DNA from 2 places in the Larsenimonas rhizosphaerae genome. Region 2 is predicted to be linked to the other one. Evidence: predicted binding sites of a transcription regulator. Region 2 holds the regulator's gene; the other holds the start of a gene.
The links. Region 2 encodes sigma-54, which starts transcription at its own class of promoters, with help from an activator protein. Its sites were predicted from a motif close to TGGCACNNNNNTTGCTNT; they were not measured.

Region 1 (7,295 bases), on a different contig from region 2:
TGACGCTTGGGCGATTTTCCGGCAACGCCCTCATGCGCTGGCTGCCCCGACACACGCTCTTTCGGCTCTGTATCATTCTGGCGCTTGTCGGTGTGGCGCTCATCACCCTGACCGAGCACAGCGGCGTCGCCATCGCCGCCGTGGTGCTGTGGGGCATCGGCACCTCGGTCGGCTTTCCGCTCAGCATGTCCGCCGCCGGTGAAGGCGACAACGGCGACGCCCAGGTCGCCGCCACCGCCATCATGGGTTATATCGCCTTTCTTGCCGGGCCGCCGATGCTCGGGTTCATCGGCGAGCACGCCGGGCTCGACCGTGCCCTGATGGTAGTGCTTGCCGTACTGGCGCTCGGGCTGGCGGTCTCGAGCGCGGTGCGCCGCCCCGAGAAAACTCCCATGACCGCCGCATCCCACAATGGGTAATGGGCCCGCCCCGGCGGCGCCGGTATAGTGACTCATTGCCCAGGCGCAGGAGACTACCCATGGCGTCTCACCCGGTTACCGTGGCCCGATTCAGTTACCCCTATGAAGCGTACCTGTTCAAGGGGCTGCTCGAATCACGTCACCTGACGGCGTTCATCGCCGATGAACACCTGATCACGATGCAGTGGATGTGGGAAACGGCGCTGGGCGGCATCAAGGTGCAGGTCGCAGCGGAGGATCTGGAGCTTGCCCGCGCGGTGCTCGCCGATTATGAGGCCGACCGGCTGGTGGCAGAAGTGGATACCGCCCCAGCGGACGTACCGACAGATGAGCAGAACAGTAGCGAGGCCCGCCCTGGCCGAGGCTGGCGAGCGCTGGCGGTGGCGTGCTGGGCCAGCACCGGGGTGGTATTCCCCTTGCCCGGCACGCACCGCCACCGTGAGTCCGATGACTGATTCGTACCCCTGAAGCATTCAGACTGGATCGATGGTCAGTACCAGCCGCATCTCGCCCGGTGACACTCCCGGGCTTCGGTGCACCAGCGCCCGGTCTTCGCTCCCCACCCAGCCGGTGCCCTTCATCAATGCCACATCTCCCGCGCTCAGGGTATCGAGCGCCTCCGGCACCCGCAGGATGTCGGGTTTGCTGGCCGATGGTGCCCCCAGGCCAGCTCGATTGACTGCGTCATCCGGCAGCCACTCGCTGCCCGGGCCAAGATAGGTACTTACCAGCCGCACCGGCAGCCGATCGCAGTGAAAGCGCGGGCACATCGCCTCATCAAGGCGCCGAAGACGCACCCCGACCTCCTCGGTCTCGAACAGATACGCCATCGCCTGCGCCAGCGTCACCACATCCTCGATCAGCGCCGCACTGGTCTCCGGCGCGTGCAGTGCCTTGCGTAAATCATCCCCAAGCGCCTCACCCTCCGGGTTACCCCGCCACGAAAACGACAGCGGAAAGCGCGCCTCACGCTGGGCGCGAGCTCCCCCGACCACCTCGGGCGAGAGCGTGCGCTGCATCACGGCCAGCGTGATTTCGGGATCGAAAATGCGCGGCAGCACCGAGACCTCCCGGTCGATGGCCCAGTGAACGTGTTCGGCAAGCGGTGTGGCGAGTGCGGCGGTCATGATCGGCTCCCTCAATGGCTTTATTGTTATGATATAACATATTTTTAGACAGAAAAAATACTTCCTCTTGAGCGGGGTAGTTGGTAGTTCCTGGGAGAGAAAAAGGATGAATGACCACGCGGTAGTAAAGCGCAGCCCGATGTTCGCGGAATGTTTATACCAATCGATGACGGGCATACGGCGAGGCAGTAGTTGGGTTGCCGGCTGGGGGAGGCGTCAGATCAGCAGGTTATTTGCATGCAACACTTTACCTATGGAACGCTTAGCTCATTCCGCCTAACGGTGCTCATTACAGTAGACAAGACTCGAGTCATTCATTGTATTTTTGAGTGAAAGGAATGCCGTTGAAAGTGTGAGTACAGCATTTGCAAAGAGGCCCCAGTGTATTTTCATCAATATCAGGGTTAACTATCCGTAGAATTCTTTTCTCGTCTACGTAAAGGCCACTGAAGTATGAGCTTTCACCAACGCGAATTACCTCTTCGGCTGATTCGTAATCCATGGCAACCAGCCAATTAATAGGGTCTTTTTTATCCAACCGAGAGACCGCTTCACTATGAACCTCACTCCATGGACAACCAACTTTGGCCAACAAAAACTTGAAAAGCGGCGTGTAATCAAGCCCACGCTGGATGCCTTTGCGCATTCCAAGGGCAGATTTCCTACGTCGTGTGTTTCTGAAATCATCTCCATGGAGATGATGAACGCCATGCGTCCTAGTGTTCACCTTTCGGTACAGAGGCTTTTTATTGTTGGCTCTCACATTCAATCCTCATTAATTAATGACTCTGAATTTGCAAGGCAATTTTTAAGCCACAAAGCGGTATATAAACTATCTAAAAACAACGAATGTTATGAATGCCTTTCACGGTAACGCAAAATCTTTTGCCGCTTTTTTATTATCAGTCCAGCAGCTGCTAATATTTTTCTGTTGACATCTTTCAAAGGCCTTTTCACCTAGAAGTCTTCTTGTTTTTTCGAGATTCAACACACCCACTTGCTCTCCACGCTTGGTATTGTCTCGCCAACCGAGAAAGTAAATCTTGTCGGCCTCTTCAGCAACCGAGCGATAACTGGCGACTTCGTGTGGCGCTGCCTTCTGTAATTTAAACGCTTGATCTGGAATATTCTTGTTGAATTCTTTAAAGAAGCTCCAAGGGCTGAAAGGTCTATCTGGGTCGTACTCTAGCCCGAGTATTCGACAGAGCTCTTTGTAGGTGTCCCGATCAAACCTCGGATCAATCTCAAACCCCTTCTCCACCACTATCTCAAAGCTGAAATTTTCGGATTTTACTCCAAAAAGAAGCACAAATGGGCTTTCATCAATAAAAAAGAAGACATCAAAAATTGCTTTGCCCGACATGTAGGAGAAGCGGTATCGGTCGATCTCCTGAGACTTCATGCTTCGGTATAAATCGAATAGTCCTTCTAATTTCATTAACTGACTCCATTCATACTCGCAATGCTTTAGCTCGGCTTTAGCAGTACAGCCGGCATTAATTGCAGCAATTTTTCATGCATTCTTTTTTATTGCTCGAGAGAAACGAGGCTGCAGCAACTGCCGATATTGTTTCCTCACTCCGTCCAAGTCGATATTGAACTGCTTCAACTCTTCAGGGCTCCATCCTTCTGGATTAATCCAATATTCGGATTTGTGCTCACATATTTGTGATAACTCATAATCAATATGTCTTATAGGAATAGCGGCTGCGGCCCAATACCTAGAGAGTTGATTCTCGGTTTCGAAGTTTCTTTTCCGGTCTGAATCGAGCTTTCGATAATAGATACAAGTTTCATTTAGCGCGTGTGAAATACTACGAAGAGCGTTATCTCGCAGCTCCCGGTGGTCACGCGACATCGCCTGCAACGGGCCTATAAGGTTTACCAAATTACCCAATATCATTTCAATCATGATTTTTCCTAAAAACATAACGCTTGCGTTCGGCAGTCACTATGGCAGCTATGCGATAAGAGCGGCTTGGAAGGACGCGAGCAAAGTCCGGACACGCTTTGCCGTTTCCACATCGTGTACCAAGAGGTTACGAACAGAAAGGACTTTATGCCATCATTCCTTGCAGCCAGATCGTGATGACAAAAAACGACGGCACCCACTCAACGGTGGGCACCATGTGCAAAATGAAGACGTTCTAATCAACCTTCGCCGCCCGCCACGCATGCAGCTTTTGATAGCTGGTAATTAACCGCTGGTGCCGGTCGATGCCCTCCAGGTTCATACTGGTCTCGGTGAGGCCATAAAACCGAACGTCGGCGTTGATGTAGCCGACGGTGGCGTTGATCTTCTCTTCGCCGAACATACGCACGAGGTTTCGGTAGCAGGCATCGACGATGTGCATTCAATGTCCCACAGAGTGCCTGGGGGGAGTGGAAAGACGATCGGCAGACGCGTGCGGGCGAATGCGCAGCAGCAGCGCGTAGCTCAGAGCAGCCACCAGCACGCCGACCAGCGGCGGCAGCAACGGTGAAAAAAAGGCGGCGGCGGCGCCCATGGCGTAGGCACCAAGGCCTCGGCGGTCGAAGTCGGGAAGTGCGGCATCGGCCAGAGCCGGGTAACGGCCCTTATGCTTGAGCCAGAAATCCGCCATGATCACCCCGCCCATCGGCGGAATGAAGGTGCCGAGCAGGACCAGAAACGGAATCAGATAGTTGTACATGCCTCCCACCGCCAGCACGGTGCCGATGGCAGCCCCCGCCACGGTAACGGTGCGACGCCGGTCGGTACGGATCAAATTGCATCCGGCCACGGCAAAGTTGTAGATGGTGTTGTCCTGGGTAGTCCAGATGTTCAGGAAAAGCATCAGGACCGCAATGGAGACAAACCCCTGGGCGATCAACACATCAACGATGTCCGCCTGCTGATAGATCATGGCCCCCAGCGCGCCGGTCAATACCATCAGGCCGTTGCCTACCAGAAAGGCCAACAGCGTGGCAATTACCGCAATGCGCGGGCGTTTGGCAAAACGGCTCCAATTGGTAGCCTGGGTACCGCCACTGATGAAGGTACCGATGATTACCGTAACGGCGGCGGCCACATTCATGCTCTCGCTCGGCGTTTGCCGGACAAGGCCCTCAAGGCCCCCCACATCAACCAGCCCCATGGCCAGGCTCAGAACAATGAAGAGCATCATCACCGGCACTGCCAGGCGCGAAAGCCAATCCATGCCCCGGTAACCAATCATCGCGGTGATGCAGAAGCCGAACCCGAAAAGCACCATCAGGGGGATTTCCATCCACGCCTGCATCCCCGTGGTGCGTACCAGCACTACGGCAATGGTCGCGGTCCCCCAGGCGTACCAGCCAATCTGGGTAAACCCCAGAATGAAATCCGAGAGCTTGCTGCCCTTTTCACCGAAGCAGAAACGGCCCATGAGCACCGCGTTCAGCCCGCTTTTACAGGCGATATAGCCAAGCGCCGCGGCGTAGATGCCCAGCAGCAGGTTTCCCAGCAACACGACCCACAGAAGCTGGTCGATCGGAAACGCCTGGCCCAGCGAACCACCGGCCCACATGGTCGCGGTAAAAAAGGTGAAACCCAACAGCACTACAGACGTGGACAACAGCCCCTTCCGCGCGCTGGCTGGTACCTCACTGAGGGGATAGTCGGAATGTTGCATGCTCGAAGCCTCGTTAGCCGTTATTTAGCTATCAACACATCAAGCAATAAGCAGGCCAATTGCGCAGTTCTGATAGGCGCTGCTACCTGAGCGCAAGCAGAACCGCAGGCGTAAAAGCCTGCAGGGGCATGGCCGGCCAGATGTATTTCCGGCCGGCCACGAGGTGGCCCGGGGCTCACCTGTTCTCAAAAACCTCACGCCGGGACATACGGCGTCAATGACTCATCCCATTGATACGCCCCTGCCGCCTCAGGCCCTCGCCGCCCGCCAGGCATGCAGCTTCTTGTAGCTGGTAATCAGCCGCTGGTGCCGGTCGATGCCTTCAAGATTCATGCTGGTTTCGGTGAGGCCATGGAAGCGCACGTCGCCGTTGATGGAGCCGACGGCGGCGTTGATCTTCTCTTCGCCGAACATCCGCACGAGGTTTCGGTGGTAGTCTTCGAACTCCAGCTCGTCATCCAGCAGGATCTCGAGCACGGCGGTGAGCGCCTGATAGAACAGCCCCCGGTCGCGGGTGTTGTCGTTGAACTGCAGGAACATCTGCGTGCGGTCGAGCGCATCCTCGTACTGGCCGAGGTCGAGGCTGATGAGGAGCTTCAGCTCGGCAATGGTCAGCTCGGACCAGACGCTGTTGTCGTCGAACTCGATGCCAATCAGCGTGACGATCTTCATCTGCTCGTCGAGTTCGCTTTCCTCCAGCCGCTGGAGCAGGTCCGCGAGCTGGTCTTCCTCGAGTGTGTGCAGGTTCAGAATGTCTTCGCGGTAGGTCAGCGCCATGTTGGTGTTGTCCCACACCAGATCGTCCACCGGGTACACCTCGGAATAGCCCGGCACCAGAATGCGGCATACCGGCGCGCCGAGGTCCTCATGATGCGTGACGTACGCTTCATGGCCGTCTTCCGCAAGGATTCCGAACAGCCGCTCGGCCTCGTCACGGGTCGCACCGGAGAAATCCCAGTCGCAGAACTCGACATCGGCGCGGGCGCTGAAGAAGCGCCAGGAGACCACACCGGAGGAGTCGATGAAGTGCTCGACGAAGTTGTTCGGTTCCGCCACCGCCTGGGAGTTGAAGGTCGGCGCAGGCAGGTCATCCATGCCTTCAAAGCTGCGGCCCTGCAGAAGCTCCGTCAGGCTGCGCTCGATCGCGACCTGTAGGCTCGGGTGCGCGCCGAAGGAGGCAAACACACCGCCGGTGCGCGGGTTCATCAGCGTCACGCAGGCGACCGGATAGCGCCCGCCGAGGGAGGCATCCTTCACCAGTACCGGGAAACCCTGAGCTTCCAGCGCGTCAATGCCTGCCTTGATCCCGGGATAGCGCGCGATGACGTCTTTCGGCACGTCCGGCAGGGCGATTTCCTGCTCGATGATCTGGCGTTTCACCGCCCGCTCGAAGATTTCTGACAGGCACTGCACCTGGGCTTCGGCCAGGGTATTACCCGCGCTCATGCCGTTGCTCAGGTACAGGTTCTCGATCAGATTCGACGGAAACCACACGGTCTCCCCGTCCGAATGACGCGTAAACGGCAGCGCAACGATGCCGCGGTCCGCCCGGCCCGAGTTGGTATCGATCAGGTGAGAGCCGCGCAGCTCGCCGTCCGGGTTGAAGATATCGAGGCAGTGCGCATCCAGCACCTCAGCGGGCAGTGCATCGTCCGGCCCTGGCTGAAACCAGCGCTCGTTCGGGTAGTGGACGAAATCACTACCCGCGATCTCGGGGCCGAAGAACTGATCGTTATAGAAGAAGTTACAGGACAGCCGCTCGATGAACTCGCCCAGCGCGGAGCACAACGCGGCTTCCCTGGTGGATCCCTTGCCGTTGGTAAAGCACATGGGGGACGCCGCATCGCGGATGTGCAGCGACCAGACGTTGGGCACGATGTTGCGCCACGAGGCAATCTCGATCTTCATGCCGAGGCGCTCGAGAATGCCGGTCATGTTGGCGATGGTCTGCTCCAGCGGCAGATCCTTGCCTTCGATCCAGGTACTGGCCTCTGCCCCATCCTTATCGGCAGCGCTGCCCATCAGCAGTGCCTGAGCATCCTCGTCGATGTTCTCGACCACCTCGATCTGGAACTCGGGATTGTTCTGGATCACCCGCTTGACCGAGCAGCGCTCGA
Region 2 (7,295 bases):
ATGTCATGACCCGGGGAGGACACACGACCTCGCCTGATCTGCTGGCCGCGCGGGCACTCAATCTGATGGAAACCTGCCGCATCACCGCGTTGGCCGTTGTGGATGAGGCTCATCGTCCCGTGGGCGTATTGCATATGCACGACCTCCTGACCCATGGTGTTGTCTAGAAGGAAGGACGCCGCGCGCTTATTTCACGCTGTGCCCATCGGGCACGGCACGGTATACGGAATTGATATGTCACATTGGCTCGATACACCCGCCTGCAGCAAGGCGGCCAGGCTTCGTCTTCTGGCACTGGATGTGGATGGTGTACTCAGCGACGGCAGGCTCCTCTATACAAGTGATCACCAGGAAATCAAGGCGTTTCACGTTCATGACGGCGTGGGGATCAAGGCCCTGCAGCGACTCGGTATTCAGGTGGCCATCATTACCGGCCGTCGCTCGCCCATGGTTGAGCGGCGCTGCAACGAGCTGGGCATCGATCATCTGATCATGGGCCGGGACGACAAGTGGGCTGCCCTGCAGGAGTTGACTCGCCAATTGGGCATCGACATTACAGAGACAGGGTACTGCGGTGATGACCTGCCGGACCTGGAAGCCATCCATCGTGCAGGCCTGGGCGCAAGCGTGCCCAATGCACCGGACTACATCCAGCAGGCAGCGGATATGGTAACCACCCGACGCGGTGGCCAGGGAGCTGTCAGGGAGCTCTGCGAATTCATCATCAACGCCCAGGGACGCTGGAACGAGGTACTGACCCATTATCACGTGGAGGACGCCGCCTCAATACCACCCGGCACGACCTCCAGCCAGTACATGGGGGAATAATCATGCGCTCCCTGCTCTCACGGATCTCCCCACGGCTCTGGTTTATCCTGATCCTGCTGATTGCCGGCGGCGTCATGGCCTGGATCGAACAGCGCGACCGGGCAAACGACACCGACACCTCGCTCGGCAGCCAGCAGGAAGCCCCCGACTACTATGCAGAAGGGGCTACCTATACTCGCTATAATGATCAGGGGGAAATCTACCAGACCCTGGCCTCGCCACGGATAACTCACACGCCGAATGATGACATGACGCATGCAGAAACGCCGGAACTGACCTGGACAGCCTCCGGTGGCGACGTCTGGCACGGCCGCGGTGATACCGGCCAGGTGGAAGGAAACGGTGAGCACATCACCCTCTCCGGTCATGCACGCCTGCGACAGCCTGACAATGACTGGACGCTTTCCACCGACACCCTGCACTACACACAGCAGGACCAGCACGCCTGGAGCGATGTAACCTCAACGTTTACCCAGGAAAACCAGACCACGACATCGAACCGGTTTGACGCCTGGATTGATCAGGACAGGGCCGTACTGGAAGGCGACGTCAAGGGCAATTACCCGCCCTCCCGGTAACAGCATTACTGACAAGGACTATTCATGATATTGCGCACTCCCCTTCGGCTGGCCGGTGGCCTGACCCTGGCGCTACTGGCTCACCAGGCGCTGGCTCTCCCCTCTGACGCCAGCAAGCCCATCCACATCAGTGCCGACAAGCTGAACCTTGACGACAAGGCCGGCACGGCGGTGTATACCGGCAACGTCGACATGACGCAGGGTACCATGCTGCTCAAGGCCAACCGCGTTGACATACAGCGTGGCAACAATGGCAATGTCTCCCGGGTTACCGCCATCGGTCAGGGTGAGCGCGCCTACCTGGAACAGAAACCCAATCCGCAGGACAGCAAGGTGCAGGGATGGGGTGACAAGGTCATTTATCACGCCGACACCCGTCGCGTGGAATTGATAGGCAATGCCAAACTGATCCAGAGTCCGGACACCTTCAATGGCGCCTACGTCGAGTACTTCCTCGATCGCCGTCAGGTCAATGCGCGAGGCGGCAAGCCAAGCAGTTCGGACAGCAGCGACCAGCGCGTGGAAATGACACTGAACCCGCAAAACAGTCAGAGCCAGTAATTCGCCATGAAAACACTGTCAGTGGCCCACCTGGCCAAAAGCTTCAAGGGCCGTCGTGTCGTCCATGACATCAGCCTCACGATTCGTCAGGGCGAGATTGTCGGCCTGCTTGGTCCAAACGGTGCCGGCAAGACCACCTCGTTTTACATGATTGTAGGGCTGGTGCAGGCAGATGCCGGCACGATCATCATTGATGACCGTGACCTGTCCCGCCTGCCCATGCACCAGCGGGCCCGCGAAGGCATTGGTTACCTCCCGCAGGAAGCCTCCATCTTTCGCAAGCTGAGTGTTGCCGACAATATCATGGCGATTCTCGAAACCCGACGCGATCTTGACAAGGCAGGCCGGCGGGCAAGGCTTGAAGAACTCCTGCAGGAATTCAATGTCACGCACATCAGGGATAACCAGGGCATGGCACTATCGGGCGGAGAACGTCGACGCGTCGAAATTGCCCGCGCGCTGGCCACCGAGCCGGATTTCATCCTGCTGGATGAACCCTTTGCCGGCGTGGACCCGATCTCGGTCGGTGACATCAAAAGCATCATTCGCCAGCTGAAGGCGCGCGGCATTGGGGTGCTGATCACCGATCATAACGTACGCGAAACGCTGGATATCTGTGACAACGCCTACATCGTGGGCAGCGGTCAGATCATCGCAGAAGGCGATACGCCATCCATCCTGGCCAACCAGCATGTCCGCGACGTCTACCTTGGGCATGAATTCAGATTGTGATGTCAGTCAGGCCAAGGATCTCATACCCTGGCATGAAAATTGCTTCAAATAGTGTTTTTTGACTTGCACGTCCCGCCAGGTCTCGATAGCGTAATCACGGACTTGTGACGACCGGGATCGTATAACGATGAAACCATCCTTGCAGCTCAGGGTCGGCGCTCACCTCACCATGACGCCGCAACTGCAGCAGGCCATTCACCTGCTGCAACTCTCGACGCTGGACTTGCGTCAGGAAATACAGCAGGCACTGGACAGCAACCCCATGCTTGAGCAGGAAGACCTGTTCGATGAGTGCGCCAGCCCAGCCGACAATGATGATGACTGGCAGGAAAGCATTCCCGACGAACTGTCTCAGGACAGCAGCTGGGAAGACAGTTTTCAGGATGCTTCCCTTGGCAGTCTGAGCAGCAGCGTCGCGCCTGCCGGCGAGTCCGATATCGAGCGCAACACCTCGGAGGATACCCTTCAGCAGCATGTTGAATGGCAGGTCATGATGCTGGACCTGGATGACCAGCAACGCGCCATTGCCGAACGATTGATTGATGCACTGGACCCCAATGGCCTGATTGCCCAGCCTCTCGAGGACATCACGGAGGGCCTGCGCGCCCAGGGGTTCGAGTCCCTGAGCGTTGCCGACGTGGAACGTACTGCCATCATGCTCCAACAGTGTGAACCGGCCGGTCTGTTTGCCAGAGACCTGCGCGAGTGCCTGTTGCTTCAGCTTGATCAACTTCCTCAGGACACTCCCCTGCTGGCTCAGGCACGCCGGTTGATTCGCCAGTTCCTTGAAGCCCTGGGCAACGGTGATACAAGGCTTCTGAAACGCCGGCTGGGCATCGATGATGAGAGTCTTGAACGAATCACATGCCTGATCAAGGCACTGGATCCACATCCCGGCCGTCAGTTCGACAGTACCAGCCACCAGTACGTTATTCCTGATCTGACTCTGCGCCACAGCACACGCCATGGCTGGCAGGTCGAGCTCAATGAAGATGCGCTACCGCGTCTTCGGCTGAATCCGGACTACAGCAGCCTGGTACGCCGTGCCGATAAAAGTGATGACAATACCTTTTTCAAGCAGCACCTCCAGGAAGCGCGCTGGTTCATCAAGAGCATCGCCAGTCGCAATGACACCCTTCTTCGAGTGGGTCGCGAGATCATGGCCCGCCAGCATCGGTATATCGACATGGGGGAAGAAGGCCTGAAACCGCTGACCCTGTCCGACATTGCAGGCGCTGTCGACATGCACGAATCCACCATCTCGCGGGTGACGACACAAAAATTCATCCATACTCCCCGCGGAGTGGTCGAACTCAAGCTATTCTTTTCAAGTCAGGTAGGGGGAAGTGGGGAAGGAGACGCCCACTCCGGCGCCGCCATTCGCGCCAGGATTCGCAAATACGTCAGTGAAGAGCCCACAAGGCGCCCCCTGTCCGATGCCCGGCTGGTTGAATTGCTCGATGACCAGGGCATCAAGGTGGCACGTCGCACTGTCGCCAAGTACCGTGAAGCGCTGGGTATACCATCTTCCAGCGAACGTCGGAAAATGGCCTGAATGACGCCGGAAAGACAAGGCTTTGCCTGACAGTAAAAAAGGTTACAATCCAGTATTCATCCGTGGGAAAAGGAGTACGCCATGCAGGTCAATATCACTGGTCATCACGTCGAACTGACAGACGCACTCAGAGAATACATCAACCAGAAACTTTCTCGACTGGAACGCCATTACGACAACATCACCAATGTCCAGGTGACCCTTTCCGTCGAAAAGGAACGCAAGCTTGCTGCCTGCACCCTGCACGCCAGCGGCGCCGACCTGCACGGCGACGCTTCCCACGAAGACATGTATGCCGCCATTGATGCGCTGGCCGACAAGCTGGACCGCCAGCTGGTCAAGCACAAGGAAAAGGCACAGGCACGCGCCCAGGGCGCTCGTTGAGATCCTGGTACTATGAAGCTTGATCAACTCCTTCCGCCCGAACGCACGCTGTTTGATGTTCAGGGCGGAAGCAAAAAAAGGGTGCTGGAATTTTTCAGCACCTTTATCGCTCAGAATATTCCCAGTCTGGATGATCAGGAGGTCTTTTCACGCCTGATCGGTCGCGAGCGGCTGGGCAGTACCGGTGTGGGCAACGGGGTAGCCATACCCCATGCCCGCAACCCGCACTGCAAGTCGCCACTGGCCAGTTTTATCCGGCTGGCAGACCCCATCGACTTTGATGCCATCGACAACGAGCCCGTGGACCTGGTGTTTGTGCTGCTCGTGCCTGAAGAAGCCGAGGATACGCACCTGACGCTTCTGGGCCAGATTGCCGAGCTGCTCAACGACAGCGAAAACCGCAGTCGTCTTCGCCATGCAACCAGTCAACGCGAACTCCATGACACCCTGACCGATCTCATACAGCAACAACACCAATAGGGTACTCATCATGCAGCTGGTCATTATCAGTGGACGTTCCGGCTCAGGAAAGTCCATTGCCCTGCAAGCGCTCGAGGACCTGGGCTTTTATGCCATCGACAACCTGCCGGCCACCCTGCTGGCACCGTTGATCGATGAGCTGGATGCAGGCAGCGTTGGACAGCGACGCATTGCCGTCAGCATTGATGCACGCAACCTTCCGGAAGCGCTGGAGCGCTTCCCCGCGCTTCTGGCGGATCTGTCCAAACGAGTAGACAGCCAGGTGGTTTACCTGACCACGGACACAAAGGCCCTGCTGGAGCGCTATGCTGCCACCCGCCGTCGACACCCGCTGACCCGCGGCAGCCAGATGACACTGGCCGAGGCCATCGAATCCGAACAGACCTATCTTGCTGCCATTCGCAACGCCGCCGACCTGATTATCGACACGACCAGTCAGTCAGTGCACGAACTGCGTAGCCAGATTGCCACGCAGGTAGCAGACCACACCAGCCGCCAGATGACGCTGACCATCGAGTCCTTCGGATTCAAGCACGGGGTACCTCTGGATGCCGATACGGTATTTGACGTGCGCTGCCTGCCTAATCCCTACTGGATACCCGCCCTGCGCAGCCATACCGGTCAGGAAAAGGAGGTTGCTGCGTTTCTCGAAGACTATGGCGATGTTACCGACATGTATAACGACATCGTCAAATGGCTGGAACGCTGGCTTCCCTCCTACACGGCAAGCAATCGAAGTTATTTTACCGTTGCCATTGGCTGCACAGGCGGCCAGCACCGCTCAGTCTACCTGGCAGAGCGTCTGGCCAGTCAGTTTGCCGGTCAGTATCCCTCCCTCAGGCTCCGCCATCGGGAGTTAAGCGTCCAGAAAGTTTTGAACGAGACTCCGAATGCTTCGCCGTGAACTGACGCTGACGAACAAGCGTGGCCTGCACGCCCGCGCAGCAACCCGCCTTGTTCAGTGCTGCCAGCCCTATCAGAGTTCCATTATCGTGTACCGTGGCCAGCACAGCGCCACGGCCAATAACGTGATGGCTCTCCTGATGCTAGCCGCCCCCTGTGGTACCCCGCTGACCATTGAAGTGGACGGCGATGATGAACAGGCGGCGCTCGACGCGATTGTGGCCCTGTTTGATGCCCGCTTTGACGAAGATGCCTGAACATCTCGTCCATGAATGACAAGGATCTGTCATGAGCAATGACCCGGTCGATACTGAAGACCACATGGACAGGCTGCACCGCGCCATTGACCGTCAGGCGACGGACCAGATATGGCGCCTGCTGAACAACACCATGGTTCCGGCCGAAGTGGCACATGCGCTGGAATCCAGCCCGCCACGTGAGCGCGAGGAACTCTGGACACAGGTGGGCCCGGAAACCCAGGGCGAGGTACTGCTGTATCTTAGCGAGGAAGTCCAGGACGAGTTTCTCGATAGGATGGACGCCGCCGAGCTGCTGACGGCGACGGAAAACCTGGACACTGATGACCTGGCCGATCTACTGCAGCGCCTGCCCACGTCGTCCATCCAGCAGGTGCTGGATTCGATGGAGGCCCAGGAGCGTGAACGGGTCGAGACCGTCCTGTCCTATCCGGAGGACACGGCGGGCGGGTTGATGGATACCGATACCATCACCATCCGCCCCAACATCACGCTCGACGTGGTACTGCGCTACATTCGTCGCCACGAAGAACTCCCCCAGTCTACCGATGTGCTGTGGGTCGTAACCCGTCGTGACGAACTGATCGGACGCCTGTCCATCAACAAGCTGCTGGTATGCGACCCATCCATGTCCGTGCGTGAAATCATGGATACGGACTTCATTCGACTGGATGCCCTGGCCTCACAAAATGACGTCGCCCAGCTCTTCGAGCGCCATGACCTGATTTCAGCTCCGGTACTGAATGAACGTGGCCAGCTGGTCGGTCGAATTACCATCGACGACGTGGTCGATGTCATCCGAGACAGCGCCGAACACACCGTCATGAGCATGGCCGGCCTTGACGAGGAAGACGATACCTTCGCGCCGGCCCTGCGCACCACGCGCCGGCGGGCCATATGGCTCGGCATCAATCTGCTGACGGCCTTTCTTGCCTCCTCGGTCATCGGCATGTTCGAGGGCACCATCCAGAAGATTACAGCACTGGCTGTTTTGATGCCGATCGTGGCCAGCATGGG

Region 1: a site for sigma-54 is predicted at 5,219-5,236, ahead of codB (cytosine permease). Genes of this name have one in related genera too.

What each region holds. Positions count from the first base shown of each region.
Region 1 is NZ_JAPIVE010000002.1:194,705-201,999, reverse strand. It holds gene OQ287_RS07490 (MFS transporter) at 1-419, shown strand, start outside; gene OQ287_RS07485 (putative signal transducing protein) at 479-874, shown strand; gene OQ287_RS07480 (DUF1826 domain-containing protein) at 893-1,546, opposite strand; gene OQ287_RS07475 (hypothetical protein) at 1,857-2,309, opposite strand; gene OQ287_RS07470 (DUF6037 family protein) at 2,412-2,984, opposite strand; gene OQ287_RS07465 (hypothetical protein) at 3,060-3,458, opposite strand; gene OQ287_RS07460 (hypothetical protein) at 3,694-3,900, opposite strand; gene codB (cytosine permease) at 3,901-5,178, opposite strand; gene OQ287_RS07450 (OsmC domain/YcaO domain-containing protein) at 5,428-7,295, opposite strand, start outside.
Region 2 is NZ_JAPIVE010000001.1:1,285,212-1,292,506, forward strand. It holds gene OQ287_RS05980 (KpsF/GutQ family sugar-phosphate isomerase) at 1-167, shown strand, start outside; gene OQ287_RS05985 (KdsC family phosphatase) at 235-828, shown strand; gene lptC (LPS export ABC transporter periplasmic protein LptC) at 831-1,406, shown strand; gene lptA (lipopolysaccharide transport periplasmic protein LptA) at 1,431-1,967, shown strand; gene lptB (LPS export ABC transporter ATP-binding protein) at 1,974-2,699, shown strand; gene OQ287_RS06005 (RNA polymerase factor sigma-54) at 2,821-4,254, shown strand; gene hpf (ribosome hibernation-promoting factor, HPF/YfiA family) at 4,336-4,638, shown strand; gene ptsN (PTS IIA-like nitrogen regulatory protein PtsN) at 4,651-5,118, shown strand; gene rapZ (RNase adapter RapZ) at 5,129-6,022, shown strand; gene OQ287_RS06025 (HPr family phosphocarrier protein) at 6,009-6,278, shown strand; gene mgtE (magnesium transporter) at 6,310-7,295, shown strand, end outside.